DNA from 3 places in the Enterobacter nematophilus genome. Region 1 is predicted to be linked to each of the others. Evidence: predicted binding sites of a transcription regulator. Region 1 holds the regulator's gene; each other region holds the start of a gene.
The links. The regulator Fur, encoded in region 1, represses iron uptake genes when iron is present. The targets are predictions, from matches to a motif close to ATAATAATGAGAACNACTATCAA.
Positions count from the first base shown of each region.

Region 2: exbB (tol-pal system-associated acyl-CoA thioesterase) is a predicted target of Fur. The motif match lies at 4,050-4,072, and genes of this name have one in related genera.
Region 3: OSH03_RS16985 (Nramp family divalent metal transporter) is a predicted target of Fur. The motif match lies at 4,250-4,272, and genes of this name have one in related genera.

Region 1 covers NZ_JAPKNE010000001.1:1,246,525-1,254,228, forward strand. The annotation lists gene seqA (replication initiation negative regulator SeqA) at 1-321, opposite strand, end outside; gene ybfF (esterase) at 505-1,278, shown strand; gene ybfE (LexA regulated protein) at 1,407-1,694, shown strand; gene fldA (flavodoxin FldA) at 1,850-2,380, shown strand; gene fur (ferric iron uptake transcriptional regulator) at 2,670-3,116, shown strand; gene chiQ (ChiQ/YbfN family lipoprotein) at 3,209-3,535, opposite strand; gene chiP (chitoporin ChiP) at 3,583-4,980, opposite strand; gene glnS (glutamine--tRNA ligase) at 5,428-7,095, opposite strand; gene nagE (N-acetylglucosamine-specific PTS transporter subunit IIBC) at 7,274-7,704, opposite strand, start outside.
Region 2 covers NZ_JAPKNE010000003.1:272,328-280,031, reverse strand. The annotation lists gene OSH03_RS11095 (aldo/keto reductase) at 1-674, shown strand, start outside; gene OSH03_RS11090 (TIGR00645 family protein) at 752-1,240, opposite strand; gene OSH03_RS11085 (ESA_00282 family adhesion-associated protein) at 1,322-1,825, opposite strand; gene OSH03_RS11080 (hypothetical protein) at 1,929-2,333, shown strand; gene OSH03_RS11075 (cytoplasmic protein) at 2,335-2,784, shown strand; gene exbD (TonB system transport protein ExbD) at 2,827-3,252, opposite strand; gene exbB (tol-pal system-associated acyl-CoA thioesterase) at 3,257-3,988, opposite strand; gene metC (cystathionine beta-lyase) at 4,240-5,427, shown strand; gene yghB (DedA family general envelope maintenance protein YghB) at 5,571-6,230, shown strand; gene OSH03_RS11050 (AraC family transcriptional regulator) at 6,276-7,175, opposite strand; gene yqhD (alcohol dehydrogenase) at 7,371-7,704, shown strand, end outside.
Region 3 covers NZ_JAPKNE010000007.1:22,922-30,625, reverse strand. The annotation lists tRNA gene OSH03_RS17005 (tRNA-Ala) at 138-213, shown strand; tRNA gene OSH03_RS17000 (tRNA-Ala) at 255-330, shown strand; gene OSH03_RS16995 (EAL domain-containing protein) at 545-2,734, shown strand; gene OSH03_RS16990 (NupC/NupG family nucleoside CNT transporter) at 2,780-3,967, opposite strand; gene OSH03_RS16985 (Nramp family divalent metal transporter) at 4,314-5,552, shown strand; gene OSH03_RS16980 (DUF2502 domain-containing protein) at 5,585-5,935, opposite strand; gene mgrA (L-glyceraldehyde 3-phosphate reductase) at 6,063-7,061, opposite strand; gene ipdC (indolepyruvate decarboxylase) at 7,247-7,704, shown strand, end outside.

The DNA of each region.
Region 1 (7,704 bases):
AAACGCTTTGTTATCCAGAGAGTAAAGTGTAGACAGCACCAGCATAAAACGGTTGACCGCCTTTTTCTGCTCCGCATATTCGTCGGACAGCAGCAGCTCGCGCATCGCGCGCACTTTATCTTTTACCGGCGTCACGGCAGGTTTTGCTTGTGCAGCAACGCTCGGCTGAGACACGACATCTTTGGTAACTGGGGTGGCAGGCTGTGAAGCGGCGGAAATTTTAAGCATGCGCCGTAAAATGTCGGACGCGCTCTCCCCGATATGCCGCGTCTGGCTGGCAATATACTGATAGAGTTCGTCATCAACTTCGATTGTTTTCATCTTAATCCAGTGCGATATCTTATCTGAATACAAGTCATTGGGATTATAAGGTCAAATCCCAACAGCGGATAGCGTCAAACCAGGTTGGCGGCAAAAGTCAGATTAAACTGGAACCTTGCAGCCGGGCGGCAGAATGGTCAACATGATACCCTAACCTGACATACGTAAAAAAAGAACTTTGCCATGAAATTGAATACCCGAGCGCAAACTGCACAATCGCCGAACAATAATTCCCCCATCGTGCTGGTTCATGGGCTTTTTGGCAGCCTGGATAACCTCGGCGTGCTGGCCCGCGATTTGGTTACCGATCGCGATATTTTGCAGGTCGATATGCGCAACCACGGGCTTTCCGGCCGCTCAGACGAAATGACCTATTCGGCAATGGCGCAGGATCTGCTGGATACGCTGGACGCGCACAACCTGCAAAAGGTGACCCTCATAGGGCATTCAATGGGCGGTAAAGCGGTTATGGCGCTCACCGCGCTGGCACCAGAGCGAATTTCCGGGCTTGTCGTGATTGACGTTGCGCCCGTGAACTACGACGTTCGCCGTCACGATGAGATTTTCGCGGCGATCAATGCGGTAACCGAAGCTGGCGTTTCCACACGTCAGCAGGCGGCAGCGGTTATGCGTGAGCATCTTGATGAAGAAGGCGTGGTGCAGTTCCTTTTGAAATCGTTTGTTGACGGGCAATGGCGTTTTAACGTGCCGGTGCTGTGGGACCAGTACAACAACATCGTGGGCTGGGAAACCGTCCCCGCCTGGCCGCACCCCACCCTCTTTATTCGCGGCGGTAACTCTCCTTATATTACCGACGCGTACCGCGACACGCTGCTTACACAATTCCCGCAGGCCCGCGCCCACGTGATTGCCGGTGCCGGGCACTGGGTGCATGCGGAAAAACCGGATGCTGTACTGCGCGCAATCCGCCGCTACCTCGCTGATACTGCAAATTGATTAAAAAGAGAGCGACTGGAAGGCTGCGGGCTTCCAGTCGTTGGCGTGCCGTTTTTGGTGATGTATGATGGCGCGCTTATCGCCCGGGCTTTAGCAGGGCGGCGTGTTTCCCCCGAAGTCTCATAATCATGGCCAAAGAACAAACGGACCGTACGACACTAGATCTGTTCGCGAATGAGCGTCGACCGGGACGACCGAAAACGAATCCGCTTTCGCGCGATGAACAGCTGCGTATCAATAAACGCAATCAGCTTAAACGCGATAAAAATCGTGGGCTTAAGCGTGTCGAACTGAAGCTCAACGCCGACGCTGTCGATGCGCTTAACGAACTGGCAGAGGCGCGTCATATCAGCCGCAGCGAGCTTATTGAAGAGATGCTCATCGCCCAGCTTGAGACGCTACGCAGCCAGGCATAAGTCTGAAAAACCCCTTTATCGCCCTTTTCATGTAGCACAGAGTGCAGTCCTGCGCGATAGCGGTTTCCGCAGGGTTGCCAGTTCTGCTATTATTGCCCTTATCCGTGGCCGAATTGCGCCACCATACCATTAAGTTTCAAGAGGTTATTTTACTCATGGCAATCATCGGCATTTTCTTCGGCAGTGATACCGGCAATACCGAAAATATCGCAAAAAACATTCAGAAACAGCTCGGTAAAGACGTTGCTGATGTGCATGACATCGCCAAGAGCAGCAAAGAAGATCTCGAGGGCTATGACATTCTGCTGCTGGGTATTCCAACCTGGTACTACGGTGAAGCCCAGTGCGACTGGGACGATTTCTTCCCGACGCTGGAAGAGGTGGACTTCAACGGCAAGCTGGTCGCACTGTTTGGCTGTGGCGATCAGGAAGACTATGCCGAGTACTTCTGTGATGCGCTGGGGACGATTCGCGACATCATTGAGCCTAATGGCGCGGTTATTGTTGGCCACTGGCCGACTGCCGGTTATCACTTCGAAGCCTCTAAAGGCCTGGCCGATGACGATCATTTTGTCGGACTTGCCATTGACGAAGACCGTCAGCCAGAACTGACGGCAGAGCGCGTAGAGAAGTGGGTTAAGCAGATCCGCGAAGAACTGCACCTGGACGCTATTCTCAACGCCTGATTTTTATACGGCGCAACGCAGGTTGCGCCCGTTTTCCAGGTAAAACCGATTAAATTAATTGCTACAAACTTTTAACTTTTTCGCACAGACCTGTACAATGTCTCCCTGGCAAAATGTGGTTTCCATTGAGCAAGTTTGTTGGTGATACCACGTTTTTATAAGCATACTTTGCCTGAGACTTGCAGTTTTCATTTAGGCATGGCAGTTCTATAATGAGACGCATTATCCCGGGTGCATTTTCTGTCACTTCCTATAGAAGTGAATCGTTTAGCAACAGGACAGATTCCGCATGACTGACAACAATACCGCATTAAAGAAGGCTGGCCTGAAAGTAACGCTTCCTCGGTTAAAAATCCTGGAAGTGCTTCAGGGTCCAGACAATCACCATGTCAGTGCGGAAGACCTTTATAAACGTCTTATCGACATGGGTGAAGAGATTGGGCTGGCCACCGTATATCGCGTGCTGAACCAGTTTGATGACGCGGGCATTGTTACCCGTCATAATTTCGAAGGCGGTAAATCTGTATTCGAACTGACCCAGCAGCATCACCACGATCACCTGATCTGCCTCGACTGCGGCAAGGTCATTGAATTTAGCGATGATTCCATCGAAGCGCGTCAGCGTGAAATCGCAGCTCGTCATGGCATTCGCCTGACCAACCACAGCCTGTACCTTTACGGTCACTGCGCTGAAGGTGATTGCCGCGAGAATGAACACGCTCACGACACAAAATAAGTTAGCGTTCATACTCTGAGCCAGCCGCAAGGTTGGCTTTTTTTTGCATTAAAAAAGCCCGGTAAGCAAAGTGCCACCGGGCTTAAAGCAGCTTATTTGTTGTTATTGCGTATCTCGTCCCAGATCTTATCGCAACGCTTCGCCACTTCCTGATCGTTACCGGTTTTACGCGCCTGGATACAGGCCTGATAATCCATCACGCGAACATTCTCCTGCGTTGCGAACGCCTCATGCGCTTTATCTTTCTTCAGCACATTTAGCACGCTCTGGCAGGCTTCAATTTTCTCAGGCGAACCTTCCGCGGTATTAATACAGGCGCTATACGCTTCCTTCAGACGTGTGTCCTCTTTCGGCGCCTGAGTCTGAACACACGCCACCAGCCCTGATGCCATCAGCGCGACGATTACGATTTTTTTCATCATGTGCAGTCTCCAGACCGGCGGGACTCAGCCCGCCGGTGTGCTCATCAGAAGATGGTGAATGGGGCGATAACCATGAATTTGACGTCACGTTCATCCTGGAAGATGTTGCCGTAACCGCCCGCATAGCTTGGGATATCGGAGTGGTTGTCATACTGGGTGAAGTGCAGCTTGAACATCGTGCCCTTCGCGCGGCCATCCTGCAGGGTGTAGATAGCATCCAGGCTGTAGGAGGACTCCTTCAGGCGATAGTTTGGATCGTAGTACGCATCCGGCGTCGCCATATCAGCAGGTTTTGCATCCCAGGCATAAGCGTAAGAAGCGCCCACCGCCCAGCCCGGCAGGTTCCAGTTTTTCAGGTCATACATGGCACCGAAGAAGACCGCTTTCTCGCCGTCGGCGTTGAAGTCGGAGCGGTTATCCCACCAGATATCCAGACGACCGTTGGATGAGGCATAGGTCGGCGTCATACGCTGCAGGAAGTAGCCCTGCTGCCCTTCCGCCTTCACCCACGTTCCTTCCAGACGCAAATCAACCTGGCCTACTTTGTAGCCGAAGGTCAGCGCCTGCAGCCACGCGGTGCCGTTATAAATGTCATTTACGCTGCCATCGCTGACCTTATCGCGCGTACCGTAGAACTGGTAGCTGGTGCTCAGCGGGCTACCGGCGATATCAAATTTGTAGCTGGCTTTAGCAAAATACTGATCGATATAGCCTTCCGCCTGACCAAACGCGGCTTCCAGAACCAGATCGTTTTTAAAGTCGTACTTCGCGCCCAGGGAGTGGAGGTAATCGACTTTGGTTTTCTTATCGTTCTGGTAGAACTTGTCCATCTCAATGTGCCACGGCGCTTTGTACTCGTTGGTCCACATATAGGAGAAGCTCAACGCACCTGCATCACCGTAGTCAAAGTTAGCCCCGGCTTCTGCCCCCTGATAGGTACCAGGCATAAAGCTCCAGTGCGGCGCTAACAGCGTCTGACCGGTTGGCTGAATATACCCCCCGCGCGCCCACACCGGGCCGTATTTAAATTTCGCTGCGGCCTTATAAAGGCTGATACCGCTTTTATCTCCGGACCAGTCTTCGTCATAGGCTTTATTGCTGGAGGAGAAGGCAATTTCGTTCGGGTGGCCGCTGTCGCCGTTTTCCGCCATTTCAATTGCGGTGAATGCGGCAATATCCAGGCCGAACATATCGGCGGCGTAGCCTGACTGGAAGTCCAGGTTGGCGTTCCATGTGGAGTGAGAGAGGTTGGTTTTGTATTTATCTTCTGTGACATCTTTACGGTCACGTTCACGCTGCCAGTAATAAATACCGCCAGTGAGGGTAGAATCTTCGATGAAACCTGCTGCTTTCGCCTCTGGTGTCACCACCAGGCCCGACATTGCTGTCACACCGGCAATAGCCAGCGCCAGCGCACTACGTTTGCCACTGAACGTACGCATAGATTATTCCTCTTTGACGAATTAAAGCGCCTTAAACGGCGAAAATAGAAAAGACCAAAAGGTCAGGGGTAGTTATAAATACCCTCGAATTAACTACCGTCTTTAGGTTATTTTTCGCGACGCGAATTATCAATGCTTTTCGGTGGGCAAAAGTCAGGATTATGACGAAGTGCACATAATTGGTAGTGCTTTGTAACATTTAACCGGAAGCGAGGTATGGCGGGGGTAAAACAGGCAATTTCTGCGAATGATATCATTAAAAAAGCCGTATTTTCCTTTATTCGCCATTTCATATAACAGACAAACTTTTTTTAGAAAAATAAGTAGCACCACATTGACCTAAATTTTTAGCTGGTCTAATTTGGGGCCTACTTTAACGACATGATCATTAAATAAAAAAACGCCGCTATAAGCGGCGTTTGTTTCTCATTGACCAGTGCAGCGTTATTATTCGCCGATCTTCGTCCAGGTATCACGCAGACCTACGGTACGGTTAAATACCGGCTTTTCCGCCGTGCTGTAACGGCTGTCCAGGCAGAAGTAACCTTCACGCTCGAACTGGAACGCTTTGCCCGCTTCAGCGGCTTTCAGCGATGGCTCCGCATAACCCTGCTTGATCACCAAAGATTCCGGGTTGATCGTCGCCAGGAAGTCTTCAGCCGCACCCGGGTTAGGCACGCTAAACAGACGATCGTACAGACGAATTTCTACCGGCAGCGCGTGGGAAGCGCTCACCCAATGGATCACGCCTTTCACCTTGCGGCCATCTGCCGGATCTTTGCTCAGCGTCTCTGCGTCGTACGAACAGAAGATGGTGGTGATGTTACCTTCTGCATCTTTCTCTACGCGCTCGGCTTTGATGACGTAGGCGTTACGCAGACGAACTTCTTTACCCAACACCAGACGCTTGTACTGCTTATTGGCTTCTTCACGGAAGTCAGCACGGTCGATCCAGATTTCACCGCTGAACGGCACGTCGCGGCTTCCCATTTCCGGTTTGTTCGGATGGTTAGGCATGGAGACCAGCTCGCTTCCACCCTGCGGGTAGTTTTCGATAACCAGCTTCACCGGATCGATAACGGCCATTGCACGCGGGGCGTTTTCGTTGAGATCTTCACGAATGCAGGATTCCAGAGACGCCATTTCGATGGTGTTGTCCTGCTTGGTCACGCCGATGCGTTTGCAGAACTCGCGAATAGAGGCGGCAGTGTAACCACGACGGCGCAGACCAGAGATGGTTGGCATCCGCGGATCGTCCCAGCCTTCAACGTGCTTGTCGGTCACCAGCAGGTTCAGCTTACGCTTGGACATCACGGTGTATTCCAGGTTCAGACGAGAGAACTCGTACTGACGCGGGTGCACAGGAATGGTGATGTTATCCAGCACCCAGTCGTACAGACGACGGTTGTCCTGGAACTCCAGCGTACACAGCGAGTGCGTAATGCCTTCCAGCGCATCGCTGATGCAGTGGGTGAAGTCGTACATCGGGTAGATGCACCACTTGTTGCCGGTCTGGTGGTGTTCTGCGAACTTAATGCGGTACAGCACCGGATCGCGCATCACGATAAACGGCGATGCCATGTCGATTTTGGCACGCAGGCACGCTTTGCCTTCTTCGAAGCCACCGGCACGCATTTTTTCAAACAGCGCCAGGTTCTCTTCCACGCTGCGGTCGCGGAACGGGCTATTTTTACCCGGCGCGGTCAGCGTACCGCGATACTCGCGGATTTCGTCAGCAGACAGTTCGTCGACGTATGCCAGGCCTTTGCCGATCAGCTCCACCGCGTAGGCATACAGCTGATCAAAATAGTCAGAGGAGTAGCAGATATCGCCAGACCAGTTGAAGCCCAGCCATTGCACGTCGTTTTTAATGGACTCAACGTATTCGATGTCTTCTTTTACTGGGTTGGTGTCATCGAAACGCAGGTTGCACTGCCCCTGGTAATCTTGAGCAATGCCAAAGTTCAGGCAGATCGATTTCGCGTGACCAATGTGCAGGTAGCCGTTCGGCTCCGGCGGGAAACGCGTATGTATCGTGGTGTGCTTACCACTGGCCAGATCTTCATCGATGATCTGACGAATAAAGTTACTCGGGCGGGCTTCTGCCTCACTCATCGTGGATTCCTCAAAGCGTAAACAACGTATAACGGCGTATGATCTTATAAGCTGGTCGTAGTGACAACCCTTAGTTACGGAAAATACGTATCAGATGAAAATAATGGGGGCGTTTGCTGCAAAAAAAGCGGCGGAGGATATCCCCCGCCGCTTAAGGCATGACTCTACTCAGGAGCGATTACTTGCCTTTAATCTCGTACAGTGGTGTTTGACCCGCAACCACCTGATCTTTTGCCTGGAGAACCAGACCGCTGAAGTCGTCGATGTTGCTGCACACGACCGGGCTAATCATCGAGCGCGCGTTGGCGTTCAGGAAGTCCAGATCCATTTCCAGAATCGGCTGACCTGCCACCACTTCGGCACCCTCTTCCACCAGGCGAGTAAAGCCCTGACCGTTCAGCGCAACGGTATCGATACCCATATGGACAACGATCTCCGCGCCTTTTTCGGTTTCGAGGCAGAACGCGTGGTTGGTGTTGAAGATTTTCACGATGGTACCGGCCGCAGGAGATACAACGGTTTTGTCCGTTGGTTTCACCGCCACGCCGTCACCGACCGCTTTGCTGGCAAACGCTTCGTCAGGCACCTGCTCAAGCGCAACCACTTCAC
Region 2 (7,704 bases), on a different contig from region 1:
GTCTGAAGCGCATGGGTCTGGAATACGTGGATATTTTCTACTCTCACCGCGTGGATGAAAATACGCCAATGGAAGAGACGGCCTCCGCGCTGGCTCACGCGGTTCAGAGTGGGAAAGCGCTGTACGTAGGCATTTCCTCCTACTCCACCGAGCGCACACAAAAAATGGCCGCGCTGCTGCACGAGTGGAAGATCCCGCTGCTGATCCACCAGCCGTCCTATAACCTGCTTAACCGCTGGGTCGATAAGACCGGCTTGCTGGATACGCTGGAAGCAAACGGCACGGGGTGTATCGCTTTTACCCCACTGGCGCAGGGTCTGCTGACCGGAAAATACCTGAACGGTATTCCGGAAGGTTCACGCATGCAGCGCGAAGGGAACAAAGTGCGCGGCCTGACGCAGAAAATGCTGACCGAAGCTAACCTGAACAGTCTTCGTCTGCTCAATGAGATGGCGCAGGCGCGCGGGCAGACGATGGCGCAGATGGCACTAAGCTGGCTGCTGAAAGATGCACGCGTTACTTCAGTGTTGATTGGCGCGAGCCGCCCTGAACAGCTTGCTGAGAACGTTCGGGCGCTGGATAACCTGCGCTTTACGGAAGATGAACTGACGCGGATTGACCAGCACGTGGCGGATGGGGAACTGAATTTGTGGCAGGCGTCGTCGGATAAATAGTGCAGTCCGATGCTTTCGCCCCTCACTCTAACCCTCTCCCCTCTGGGGAGAGGGCAGGGTGAGGGGGGATGTGTACCTTATTTCTTACTGATCTTATCCAGATACCCCATCACGAACGCCGACAGCACAAACGTCAGGTGGATAATCACATACCACATCAGCTTATTATCCGGGACGTTTTTCGCGTCCATAAACACGCGTAACAGGTGGATAGAGGAGATCGCCACTATAGATGCCGCAACTTTATTCTTCAGCGATGACGCATCCATTTTCCCGAGCCAGTTGAGCTTTTCTTTATGCTCGGCGATATCAAGCTGAGAGACGAAGTTCTCGTAACCGGAGAACATCACCATCACCAGTAAGCCGCCCACCAGCGTCATATCCACCAGCGACAGCAGAACAAGAATTAAATCGGCTTCCGCCACGGAGAAAATGTTAGGCAATACGTGGAAAATCTCCTGGAAGAACTTGATCGTCAGGGCGACCAGGGCCAGGGAAAGACCGAAATAGACGGGTGCGAGCAGCCAGCGAGAGGCATACATTGCGTTTTCAAAGAAGCGTTCCATAAAATCCTGTCTGCAAACGAAACCAGCGCTCAGTATATCTCAACGGCGCTGACTGTTTGCAAGAACTAACCAGTACGTCACTCAGATGTCGTCCGGGTTAACCTCTGGACGCGCATACTCCGGCCAGACCAGCACCACCAGCTCCGGGTAGGCTTCCAGGCTAAACTCGCGAAAACACTGGCGAAGGTTTAATACGTCCAGGTCGGAATACGAGACCTTCTCACCGTTAAGACAGCGCTTTTTGATGTTGTCGTAATATTTATAAACCGCTGAATTCAGATCGCTACAGCGACGCTGCGCCTCAAACAGACCGGGCGTGTCGTTAATTTCCGACATTTTCATGCGCTTAATTGTCGCGTGTAAGAAATCGATATATTCATGATTCACCCGCCAGTACCAGACAGGCGTAACGGAGTTCATCAAAACAGAGAAATGATCTTCTCCTTCCTCTTTTGTCATCAGTTCAGGCTGTGGCGGTTCACTGGTGTCTTTCGACACTTTCGTTTTATTGAACTCCTGCATCAATAAAAGCACACCAGCGGTCAGTAATAGTAATGTGATGACCGTAAAAAAGATGCTGTTCATGGGTTGGCTCCATTTTTTTTGATTTTAAAATTGCCTCATGATATTGTCAACGAATCTCACGCCTTTACCAACCCCACCCTGTTGAAATTAAAGGAAATTAAAAATGCTGCCCGACTATCTCGTCCCGGCTAAGTACCACATTACGCCTGTGGAACAGCAACCGACGGAAGAAGAAAAAAAGGCCAGTTTCACTCAGGGGAAAAGAAAGCTCTCTGATTTCGAGCCTGATATATTAATTGGCGTTTCCCGCACTGGCAAATCCCGTAATATGCTGCTGGAAGAGCACGATCGCCATATAAAAGACCGCTTATTTCGGGCTATAAAAATTGAAGCTTTTGTCCACCTGCTGAATGACCTGCAGGCAGAAGGCGAAATAGATGCCCAGAAACTAAGTCAAATAATGGCCGAAAAAACGAAAGAAATAAATGAGGCCGGCAATGAAATTTGGCTTAATCTAATTACGCGAGAAAAAAACAACCCTATTTTTTATACCCTGGGGGAAGATTAACGTGAAAGAAGTTAAAGACAATGACGTTTATTTGACTTTAGATGATAAAAAAAGTGATGAATTTATCTTAAAGCAAAATATCGAGGCGCTGAGAAATGCAAAAAATGCCGAGATGACGCGTATTACACAAGACCTGGTATCGATCCCGGCAACGCTGGTGCGTCTGAAATGGCAGAATCGCCGCGAAATTTATCCGCTACAGGTCAAAGAAGAGATTTACGGCACCGTGATGAACGCCATCATTGAACAGCTTCCGGAACTGAAAGAGAAACTGCTGGGACGTCTTGAGGCTAACTATCAGTATCTGCTTGCCAGAGAAGTCGCCACCCTGCGCCTGACGCGCAAACTGTCAGCCGGTGAGTACCGTACGTCCAACGTCACCTGCGTTGCGCTCGATGAAGACGCGCTGGCAGCCCCCTCTTCCGCACCGACGGACAACAAAAGCGCATAAACCAACAGGTATAAAAAAAGCCGGCTTTCGCCAGCTTCTTTATCACTTCGAGGCCGCTTTCTCTTCCCCGACCAGCCCAATCTTCAGATAACCCGCCTGATGCAGCGTGTCCATTACCTTCATCATGGTTTCGTAGTCGACGGTTTTGTCCGCCCGGAAGAAGACGGTAGTGTCCTTCTTGCCGCCGGTAAGCTGATCCAGCGCCGGAATAACGGAAGCATCCGTTACCGGGTCGTTCCCCAGGAACATGGATTTATCCGCTTTCACCGACAAATAAATTGGCTTTTCCGGACGCGGCTGCGGCTGGCTGGAGGAGGCAGGCAGATTCACCTTCACGTCGACCGTCGCCAGGGGGGCTGCCACCATAAAGATAATCAGCAGTACCAGCATGACGTCGATAAACGGCGTCACGTTGATTTCGTGCATTTCGCCGTTATCGTCCAGATTTTCGTTGAGACGCATTGCCATACAATCAACCTACGCGCAGTTTAGACGCCGCATGCACCGGCTTCACGGCGCTGGCATTCAGGTCGAGATCGCGGCTTTGCAGCAGCAGAACCTGAGCGGCAACGTCGCCGAGCGTGGCTTTGTAGTTGCCGATCATACGCGCGAAAATGTTGTAGATAACTACCGCCGGAATTGCCGCGACCAGACCGATTGCCGTCGCCAGCAGCGCTTCCGCGATACCCGGCGCAACTACCGCCAGGTTGGTGGTCTGGGTCTGGGCAATGCCGATAAAGCTGTTCATGATGCCCCAGACCGTACCGAAAAGACCGATGAACGGTGAAATCGCGCCGATGGTCGCCAGATACCCATTGCCGCGTCCCATGTGTCGGCCAACGGCCGCAACGCGACGCTCCAGACGGAAACCGGTACGCTCTTTAATGCCTTCGTTATCTTCACTGCCGGCGGAGAGTTCCAGCTCGTTCTGAGCTTCATTCACTAACAGGGTGGTCAGGCTTTTCGCGTGGAAGGATGAGGTCATCTCAGAAGCCTGATCCAGAGAGCGGGCTTCAGCCAGCTGCTGCTGTTCCCGCTTGAGGCGACGCTTCTGCGAAAGCAGCTCGGCGCTTTTGCTGAAGAAGATAGCCCAGGTGACAACGGACGCCAGAATCAGGCCGATCATCACAATCTTAACCACGATGTCAGCATGATGATACATGCCCCAAACGGAGAGATCCGTCTGCATCAAATTATTACCCACTCTGTATCTCCAGGACGCAAATCACAAAATCTGAACGTAATAATATCAAAAAGTCGTCGAATTGATAGTCGTTCTCATTAGTATTTACATGGTGCCGTAATTTTCGCTCAGTTTCCTTGCGCTTACGCAGTAAAAATTTCTTATGCGCTTTTTTGCTAATATTTTCTGCTTATTCGATAAGCATGCGGGTGCAGTTTTTTACAATCGTGGTAGTCTGGACGTCCAGACGTATAAAAACAGGGTTAGCGAACATGACGAAGAAGCATCTTGATACCACGCTGGTGCAGGCGGGACGCAGCAAGAAATACACTCAGGGATCGGTCAACAGCGTGATTCAACGCGCCTCCTCGCTGGTGTTTGATACCGTTGAGGAGAAGAAAATCGCCACGCGTAACCGCGCAAAAGGCGGGCTGTTCTACGGTCGTCGCGGCACGCTAACCCATTTTTCACTTCAGGAAGCGATGTGCGAGCTGGAAGGCGGCGCGGGCTGCGCGCTGTTCCCGTGCGGGGCGGCAGCGGTTGCCAACACTATTCTGGCGTTTGTGGAACAGGGTGACCATATCCTGATGACCAACACCGCCTATGAACCCAGCCAGGATTTCTGCACCAAAATTCTCAGCAAGCTCGGCGTGACCACCGGCTGGTTTGACCCGCTGATTGGTGAAGGCATTGCTGAACTTATCCAGCCAAACACGCGCATTGTGTTCCTGGAATCTCCCGGCTCCATCACCATGGAAGTGCACGACGTTCCGGCTATCGTGAAGGCCGTGCGCAGCAAAGCGCCAGAGGCGATCATCATGATCGACAACACCTGGGCGGCAGGCGTGCTGTTTAAGGCGCTGGAATTCGATATTGATATCTCGATTCAGGCGGCAACGAAATACCTGATTGGCCACTCTGACGGGATGATTGGCACCGCGGTTTCCAACGCGCGCTGCTGGGACCAGCTGCGGGAAAATGCCTACCTGATGGGCCAGATGGTCGACGCAGACACGGCATACATGACCAGCCGCGGTCTCCGCACGCTGGGGGTTCGCCTGCGTCAGCATCATGAAAGTAGCCTGAAAATTGCTGAATGGCTGGCGCAGCATCCGCAGGTTGAGCGCGTGAACCATCCGGCGCTTCCGGGAAGTAAAGGCCACGAATTCTGGCAACGTGACTTTACGGGCAGCAGCGGGCTGTTCTCGTTTGTGCTTAAAAAACGGCTGAGTAATGACGAGCTGGCAAGCTATCTGGATAATTTTACCCTCTTCAGCATGGCCTACTCCTGGGGCGGTTTTGAATCCCTGATCCTGCCGAATCAGCCGGAGCAGATCGCGGCCCTGCGCCCCGGCGGTGAGGTGGACTTCAGCGGCACGCTGATTAGATTGCATATCGGTTTAGAAAATGTGGACGATTTAATTGCGGATTTATCTGCAGGGTTTGAACGTATCGTGTAGAGTGCGGGCTTAAAATGTACTCCCCGGACGCTTTTGTGAACACTGCAAGCAGAAAAGTCTGCATGAGTTGCGCCTGCGATCAATCCCGACAGGTGAAATTGGGAGTACAATAGCGTTATCTCTGCTGTTCCACAGGAAAGTCCATGGCTGTTATTCAAGATATTATCGCGGCGCTCTGGCAACATGATTTTGCCGCCCTGGCGGATCCCCACGTTGTAGGCGTCGTCTATTTCGTGATGTTCGCGACGCTGTTTCTGGAAAATGGATTACTGCCAGCCTCGTTTTTACCCGGTGACAGTTTGCTTTTGCTTGCCGGGGCGTTGATCGGCAAAGGCGTCATGGACTTTGCGCCCACGATGGTTATCCTCACCTCCGCCGCCAGCCTGGGCTGCTGGCTGAGCTATCTGCAGGGCCGCTGGCTGGGTAACACGCGCGTGGTGAAAGGCTGGCTGGCGCAGTTACCCCATAAATACCATCAGCGCGCGACCTGTATGTTTGACCGACACGGCCTGCTGGCGCTGCTGGCCGGGCGTTTCCTAGCGTTTGTTCGCACCCTTCTGCCCACCATGGCGGGTATTTCCGGGCTGTCTAACCGCCGCTTTCAGTTCTTCAACTGGCTGAGCGGCCTGCTGTGGGTCGGTGTCGTGACCACGTTAGGCTACGCGCTGAATATGATCCCGTTTGTGAAACATCACGAAGATCAGGTGATGACCTTCCTGATGGTGCTGCCGATCTTCCTGCTGGTGGCTGGCCTGGTAGGGACTATTGCGGTGGTGATTAAGAAAAAGTATTGCAGTGCATAACCCCCTCATCCTGACCCTCTCCCCACAGGGGAGAGGGAAAAAAGCCTAAGCTCCCTGCATGGTTCGGATGCGTGATGCATCTTCTCCCGGCGTGACGCCGAAATAGCGCTTAAACTCCCGACTGAACTGCGACGCGCTCTCATACCCGACGCGCATGGCCGCCGCGCTGGCCTTCATGCCGTCGTGGATCATCAGCATCCGCGCCTTATGCAGGCGGTAGGTTTTGAGGTACTGCAGCGGCGAGGTGCTGGTCACCGACTTAAAGTTATGGTGAAACGCCGAAACGCTCATGTTCGCTTCCGCCGCCAGCTGGTCAACGCTGAGGTTCTCCGTGTACTGGCTTTCAATACGCTTGAGCACGCGGCTGATCAGGCTGAAGTGGGTCTGTCGGCTCACCAGCGCCAGCAGCGCCCCGCCGCCCGGCCCCAGCAGCACGTGGTAAAGAATTTCGCGGATAATCTGCTTGCCCAGAATACGCGCGTCCAGCGGCCTTTCCATCACGTCCAGCAGGCGCTCAATGGCGCAGAGGATCTCTTCGGACAGCGTCGCCGAGTTAATCCCGCTGGAGGCCATCGACGGCTGGAAAAGCTCGTCTTCGCCAATCTCCATCAGCAGCTCCTGCAGCTGAAGAATATCGACGTTGACGCGAATACCCGCCAGCGGGACCGCCTCTGTCGCGAAGGTTTCACATTCGAAGGGTAAAGGTACCGTCAGGAGCAAATATTCATTGGTGTCGTAGCGGAACACGCGCTCGTTGATATAGCCAATCTTATGGCCTGAAAAGAGAAAAACGATGCCCGGCTGGTACATCACCGGCGTGCGCGTGCCGGGCTGCGTGCCGTAGAGCAGGCGAATGTCCGGCAGCAGGTCGCTGACGCTATTTTCTTTATCTATCAGTCTTTTAATCTGCGCCGTGAGCTGATGGCAGATTGCTTCGCGGTTCATTTTACGTTACTCCGGGTACGGTTTCCGACCCTCACAGTCTGCGCATTTTTACGAAGTTTCTCCAGCGCTCTGTAGAAATGGGCAAGACATCGGCAGGAATGTGCATTGAGAGCCTGGCCCCGGACGGCCACAATGAGCAGCATCAGGTAGCCATCAGCGCCACCACGGTTTTTCACCCACTAAAGGGAACGAGCAATGAACAACTTTAATCTTCACACCCCAACCCGCATTCTGTTTGGTAAAGACGCCATCGCCGACCTGCGCGCGCAGATCCCTGCTGACGCCCGCGTGCTGATCGCCTACGGCGGCGGCAGCGTGAAAAAAACCGGCGTGCTGGACCAAGTTTACAGCGCCCTGGACGGACTGGACGTGCGTGAGTTCGGCGGCATTGAGCCAAACCCGTCTTACGAAACGCTGATGAACGCGGTGAAAATCGCCCGCGAAGAAAACATCACCTTCCTGCTGGCGGTCGGCGGCGGCTCCGTGCTGGACGGCACTAAGTTCATCGCGGCGGCAGCGCACTACGCTG
Region 3 (7,704 bases), on a different contig from region 1:
TCATGACTGCGAGCAGGCTCGCAAAGTGATTCATTTGCATGATTTTTCGGCGATTGAACTGCAGTCATTGATTTTGCCGTTGACACTCCGCGGCGGAATTCATATTATGCCGCCCGTCAACATGACAGCTTTACGATGGGGCTATAGCTCAGCTGGGAGAGCGCCTGCATGGCATGCAGGAGGTCAGCGGTTCGATCCCGCTTAGCTCCACCAAACTCTGAACCCAACAGAGTGCGGTTAGTAAAGTGACATGTGGGGCTATAGCTCAGCTGGGAGAGCGCTTGCATGGCATGCAAGAGGTCAGCGGTTCGATCCCGCTTAGCTCCACCAAAATTTTAAACCCTCGTCAAAAGACGAGGGTTTTTTTTATCCGTTTGTAAAATCCTTCCCCGCTTTTGTTATCAAAAAGAAGGTATTCCTGTACCTGACCTCAATCGAAATCAATAAACCAGTCTATAAATAGACTTCAACTTGATTCGTGCAATTAATAAACCTATTATCCATGCGGTCAATAAAATGAACGGATAATAATCTCATCAGCTTAATGAATAGAAAAACGTACAATAATGTAAAGATATTTATAATTGCCCTGGCGATATGCCTGATTGCGGTTCCTTTTTCCCGTTATCTCTCTCCCCGTGCAATGGTAAATGGTCACGACGTTTATTTAGCGTGGTTACCCCTGAGCGTAATGCTGGCGGTAATTCTGTTATTTGGTCGCCGTGCCGTTCTTCCCATTTTGTTAGGTTTTACTGTCACTAATTTATTTTATGTTAATTTAGCGCCGCTACAATATTCAGTATTACTGTTTTGTCAGACTTTTGCATTGTTCACGGCGTGTGGCCTTCTGCGCCTCATGCTGGGCAAGCGCTGGCGCTACTGCATCCCAAACAAGCACGTCGGGTTACGTATATTCTGGCTCGGTTTTATCGTTCCCGTCGGCATTAAGCTGTCGATGTATTTGGCGGGCTATTTATTTGATTTCCCGGTAACTATCTCCACTTTCTTCGGCGAAGGAACGGTAATTTATAACGTCGTGGATATTCAAAGCCTGATTTGCGCGGCGCTGATTTTTACCATGATGTTCTATTACCCGTTAAGAATGATAATTAATCCCCGCTATGCCATCACCTTCTGGCGGAGAAGCGTGAAGCCCGTGTTTTTCCACAAGAATTCATTATATATATTTGTCTGGCTGATGCTTTTAGGCTTCAGCCTCGCCGTTTTATGCGCGCCTTTTGAATCACCCGTTATTGCGGGCTATTTAATGCCGCTGATTTTTATTCTTTTTACCCTTGCGATAAGCCGCCTGACCTACGCGCTTATCTCTCTGCTGTGGGCTGCTTCAGCGCTTCTGCTGTTGACCTACAACTACAACTTCCTGAACGGGGTGGAAACAGGCCATTCGCTCTCCTTTATTCTGTCCGTGCTGATCTCTTTTGCCATCTGCTTGCTTTACATGTCGCGGATTTACCAGCGCAGCGAGTGGCTGAAGCGGGGGTGGCAGGGCAGGGCGCTCACCGATCCGCTGACCGGTTTACCCAATATTCGTGCGCTGGAAGAGCATCTTGAGATGCATCCAGAGGCCAAAGTTTGTTTGTTGCGCATGGATAACCTGGAATTTTTGAGCCGCCACTACGGGATCCTCATGCGGGTCCATTGCAAACGAACGATTGCCACGTCGCTGCAGCCGCTTTTGCAAAAGAATGAGATGCTGTTCCAGTTGCCCGGAAGCGAGCTGGTGGTTGTATTGCTGGGGCCCGAAATTGCAGAGCGTCTACAGCATATAGTCGATCGGCTGAACAGCCGAAAGATTTTCTGGAACAACACCGGGCTGGATATTGAGTTTGGTGCCTCCTGGGGGATGGTGGAAAACGGTGAAAATTTACATCACACGCTGGGGCAGCTGAGCTGGCTGGCTGAGCAATCTTGCGCGGGGCACAACGTGCTTGCGCTGACGAATAGTCTGGAGGCAGCATCAGGGCAAACAACGGAGCGTGTTCTGATGTTAGCGCGGATTAAGCATGCCCTTGAGACGGATCGGTTCCATTTATACGTGCAGCCGATCCAAAAGGCAGACGGTAGCGGCTACTATGAAATTCTGACGCGTATGGAGAGTGAAGGGGAGATCATCACTCCGGATCGCTTTATTCCGCTGGTTGCCCAGTTCAACCTCAGCCACCGGTTTGATATGTGCGTCATGGAAAAATTACTGCAGTGGCTGCGCGATCACCCTGCGAAGCAGGCTGGGGCCCGTTTCTCCGTTAATCTGATGCCGCTCACGCTTATGCAACAGGAGGTAGCGACCGAGATTTGTACGCTGTTTGAGCGCTACGGCGTTGCGCCTCAGACCGTGGTGATTGAGATCACTGAAGAGCAGGCCTTCTCTAATTCCGGCAGCAGCATCAATAATATTCAACAGCTGAGGGATTACGGTTTCCGGATTGCCATTGATGATTTTGGCACCGGCTATGCCAACTACGAGCGTCTCAGACGTCTGCAGGCAGATATCATTAAAATTGACGGCTGCTTTGTTAAAGATATTTGCACTGATGATATGGATGCGATGATCGTCCAGTCGATGTGTAATCTGGCGAAAACAAAATCGCTGTGCGTTGTCGCGGAATATGTAGAAACACCGGCGCAGCGGGAGATGCTGCTTCGCTTTGGCGTGGACTATCTGCAGGGCTATCTGATAGGCAAACCCAAACCGCTTAAAGAACTGCGGGCATAAAAAAACCGGGAGCCAGACTCCCGGTTTTTGTTTTAACGGTAAACGTTACAGTACCAGTGCTGCGATAGAAGCAGACAGAACGCTCACCAGGGTGGAGCCGTAAACCAGCTTCAGGCCAAAGCGAGAAACCACGTTACCCTGCTCTTCGTTCAGGCCTTTAATCGCGCCGGCGATAATGCCGATGGACGAGAAGTTGGCGAAGGAAACCAGGAATACGGACAGAATGCCTTCCGCGCGCGGAGAAAGCGTGCTGGCGATTTTCTGCAGATCCATCATCGCAACGAATTCGTTAGAAACCAGCTTGGTCGCCATGATACTGCCTACCTGCAGCGCTTCGTGAGCCGGAACACCCATCACCCATGCAACAGGATAGAAGATGTAGCCCAGAATGCCCTGGAAGGAGATACCCAACACCGCAGCGAACAGGGCGTTCAGCGCAGAAATCAGCGCAATGAAGCCGATCAGCATAGCGGCAACGATAATCGCCACTTTGAAACCAGCCAGAATGTACTCACCCAGCATTTCGAAGAAGCTCTGACCTTCGTGCAGGTTAGACATCTGGATGTTCTCTTCGCTGGCGTCAACGCGGTACGGGTTGATAATCGACAGAACGATAAAGGTGCTGAACATGTTCAGTACCAGCGCTGCAACCACATATTTTGGCTCCAGCATGGTCATATACGCGCCCACGATAGACATGGAAACGGTAGACATTGCGGTTGCCGCCATGGTGTACATGCGGTTACGGGACATTTTGCCGAGGATATCTTTATACGCGATGAAGTTCTCAGACTGACCGAGGATCAGGGAGCTTACGGCGTTGAAAGATTCCAGCTTGCCCATGCCGTTCACTTTGGATAATAGGAAACCAATTCCACGAATAACGAACGGCAGAACGCGGATATGCTGCAGAATACCGATGAGCGCGGAGATGAAGACGATGGGGCACAGTACCTTCAGGAAGAAGAACGCCAGACCTTCGTCGTTCATTTTACCGAAGACAAAGTTTGTCCCTTCGTTGGCGAATCCGAGCAGCTTTTCGAACATTTCGGAGAAGCCTTTCACGAAGCCGAGGCCTACGTTGGAGTTCAGGAAGAACCACGCAAGTAAAACTTCAATGACCAGCAGCTGGACAACATAACGAATACGAATTTTTTTGCGGTCTGTGCTGACCAGCAATGCGAGTGCAGTAACGACAACAAGTGCCAGGACAAAATGAAGGACGCGGTCCATATTTGCTCCAAATATGAGGCAGGTTTAATTTTCGTGCACATTCTATGTAACAAGCGAAAAGAAAACGAGATCAAGGGCACACTATAGTTACATCCTGTGACGAGTCTCAAAATTAGTGATCCACAATACATTTTTGTTATGTTAGGTAAATGAGTGAAAAGTTAAGTTTGTGTGCTACGCTTCACTAATGACCGTGCATTTTCACATTCTGTGATGTCGCACCACCTGCCCATCTATCGTTCTTAGCTATCAGAGAAATCATTTCAAACCACTCAAATGATCTTGATAATCATTCTCATTTTGATAGCATTAAACATAGCAAAGGCTATATTTCCAGAGGCAGAGAATGACAAACAGTCGCGTAGAGGGTAGCAGTGGCAGAGCAGCGCGCAAGTTGCGGTTCGCATTAATGGGACCTGCGTTCATTGCTGCCATCGGCTATATCGATCCGGGTAATTTTGCGACCAATATTCAGGCCGGGGCCAGCTTCGGCTATAAGCTGCTGTGGGTGGTCGTCTGGGCTAACCTGATGGCGATGCTGATTCAGATGCTCTCTGCAAAGCTGGGGATTGCCACGGGGAAAAACCTGGCGGAGCAAATCCGCGACCACTATCCGCGTCCGGCGGTCTGGCTCTACTGGGTTCAGGCAGAAATCATCGCCATGGCAACCGACCTCGCTGAGTTTATCGGCGCGGCGATAGGCTTTAAGCTGATTCTGGGCGTATCGCTGTTACAGGGGGCGGTACTGACCGGGATTGCCACGTTCCTGATCCTGATGCTGCAGCGTCGGGGGCAAAAACCGCTGGAGAAGGTCATTGGTGGTCTGCTGCTGTTTGTCGCTGCGGCGTACATCGTTGAGCTGATTTTCTCACAGCCGAACCTGGCACAGCTCGGGAAAGGCATGGTGATCCCAAGCCTGCCAACCTCGGAAGCGGTGTTCCTGGCCGCCGGGGTACTTGGGGCGACCATCATGCCGCATGTCATCTATTTGCACTCCTCGCTGACCCAGCATCTGCACGGCGGGACGCGCAAAGAGCGGTATTCTGCAACCAAATGGGACGTGGCTATCGCCATGACCATCGCGGGTTTTGTGAATCTGGCGATGATGGCCACCGCCGCTGCCGCTTTCCACTTTAACGGTCATACGGGTATTGCCGATCTCGATCAGGCGTATCTCACGCTGGAGCCGTTGTTGAGCCATGCTGCTGCCACGATATTTGGTCTGAGCCTGGTCGCTGCCGGCCTCTCTTCCACGGTCGTGGGGACGCTGGCAGGGCAGGTGGTTATGCAGGGTTTTGTGCGTTTCCATATTCCGCTGTGGGTGCGTCGTTTTGTCACCATGCTGCCGTCATTTGTTGTGATTCTGATGGGGCTCGATCCCACGCGAATTCTGGTGATGAGCCAGGTGCTGCTGAGCTTTGGTATTGCGCTGGCGCTGGTGCCACTGCTGATTTTCACCAGCAACAAAACTCTGATGGGCGAACTGGTTAATACGACGCTGGTAAAACGAACCGGTTGGGCGATTGTGGTGGTGGTCGTAGCGCTAAACCTATGGCTGTTGATTGGTACAGCGCTGGGGCTATAAAAGAAAAAGGAGCCGGGAGGCTCCTTTTTGCATTAATGGCGACCGTGGCCGTGACCACCGCGTCCTTTTCCGCCGTGACCCCAGCCGCCGCGGCGGTCGTCACGATCGTTCCAGCCTTCGCGGTAGCCGCGTTCATAGGCGTTATTTTTATACCAGCCGCGATGCAGGCCGTTATCATGCCTGCGCCAGCGGTCACCACGCCATTCATAATGACGGTTCCAGTAGTCACGGTCGCGCCAGTAGCCACCGTCCCAGTATCTGCCGTAGTCGTCACGATCGCCAATTTGTAATTTTACTGATGGCAACAGGGTGATTTCGCCCGCAGTGGCGACTAGTGGGGCTGAAGCCAGTAATACCGCTGCAAGAATCAGTGACCTGAACATACTCTTTCTCCTTCACGATCGGGGCCTTCGTGGGGCCTGTTAACGCAATATTACGAGTTGGTAAAGCCTCGTTTCATCGCCTCAACTCCGAATTGCTGAATGAGAGCACTTTTTGCTAAAAATGGTTTTATTTTGAGCTATTCAGGATTTCGTTAATACGCGCCAGCTCCTCAGTGGAAAAATGGCGGTTTTTCAGCATGCCCACAGCGTCATCAATCTGAGCCGCTTTACTTGCCCCAATCAGCACCGAGGTCACCTCCTCATGGCGTAACACCCAGGCCAGCGCCATCTGCGAGAGTTTCTGGCCGCGGCTTTCCGCCAGGGCGTTTAGCTTGCGTACCTTCTCCAGCTTCTCTTCGGTGATCTGATTCGGATTAAGGAATTGACTGCCGCTTGCCGCACGGGAATCGGCGGGAATACCGTTAAGATACCGGTTGGTCAACTGTCCGCCTGCAAGGGGCGAGAAGGGAATACAGCCGACCCCTTTTTCCTGCAGAACATCCAGCAAACCCTCTTCCGGCGCACGTTCGAACATCGAGTATTTCGGCTGGTGGATCAGGCAGGGTGTGCCCAGATCGTTAAGGATATCAATCGCTTTTCGCGCCAGCTCGGCAGGATAGTTGGATAACCCGACATACAGGGCTTTGCCCTGGCGCACCAGATGGTCAAGCGCTTTCATGGTTTCCTGCAGCGGCGTTTGCGGGTCAGGACGGTGATGATAAAAGATATCGACATACTCCAGCCCCATGCGCTTCAGGCTTTGATCGAGGCTTGCCAGCAGATATTTGCGCGATCCCCAGTCGCCGTAAGGGCCGTCCCACATGGTATATCCCGCTTTCGTGGAGACAATCAGCTCGTCGCGCCAGGGGAGGAAATCCTCCTGCAAAATACGGCCGAAATTACGCTCGGCGGACCCCGGCGGGGGACCATAGTTATTGGCAAGGTCGAAATGCGTAATACCCAGATCGAACGCGCGCTGTAAAAGTTGACGGCTGTTTTCGAGAAGCGTGGCGTCACCAAAATTATGCCACAGCCCGAGCGAGACGGCGGGCAACCTGAGCCCGCTTCGCCCGCAGCGGCGATACTCCATTGTCTGATAACGACTTTTGTCCGGCTGATAACCCATTTTTATGACCCCTCGCGCTGAAGAGAACAAACAGTGTATACGTTTACATTAACGTGAAAAAAAGCAGCATAGCGCAGCCTTTTTTGTAAAGCATTCTTTCCATAGCCTTCTTGTCGGCAATTCTGGACAGCCATCACGCTTATTTAATACTCAAGGTGAGGTCAACATTAGAAGGATACCTGTTTATGCGTACCCCGTACTGCGTCGCCGATTACCTGCTGGACCGTCTTACAGATTGTGGAGCCGATCATCTGTTTGGCGTGCCGGGCGACTATAACCTGCAGTTTCTCGACCACGTAATAGACAGCCCGGATATCTGCTGGGTGGGCTGTGCCAACGAATTAAACGCCTCTTATGCCGCTGACGGATATGCCCGCTGTAAGGGCTTCGCCGCGCTGCTGACGACGTTTGGCGTAGGAGAGTTAAGTGCCATGAACGGCATTGCGGGCAGCTATGCCGAGCACGTTCCGGTACTCCATATCGTTGGGGCGCCGGGTACGGCTTCTCAGCAAAGAGGGGAACTTCTGCACCATACGCTGGGCGATGGTGAGTTCCGTCATTTTTACCATATGAGCGAACCGATCACCGTTGCACAGGCGATCCTGACCGAACAAAACGCCTGTTATGAAATCGACCGGGTACT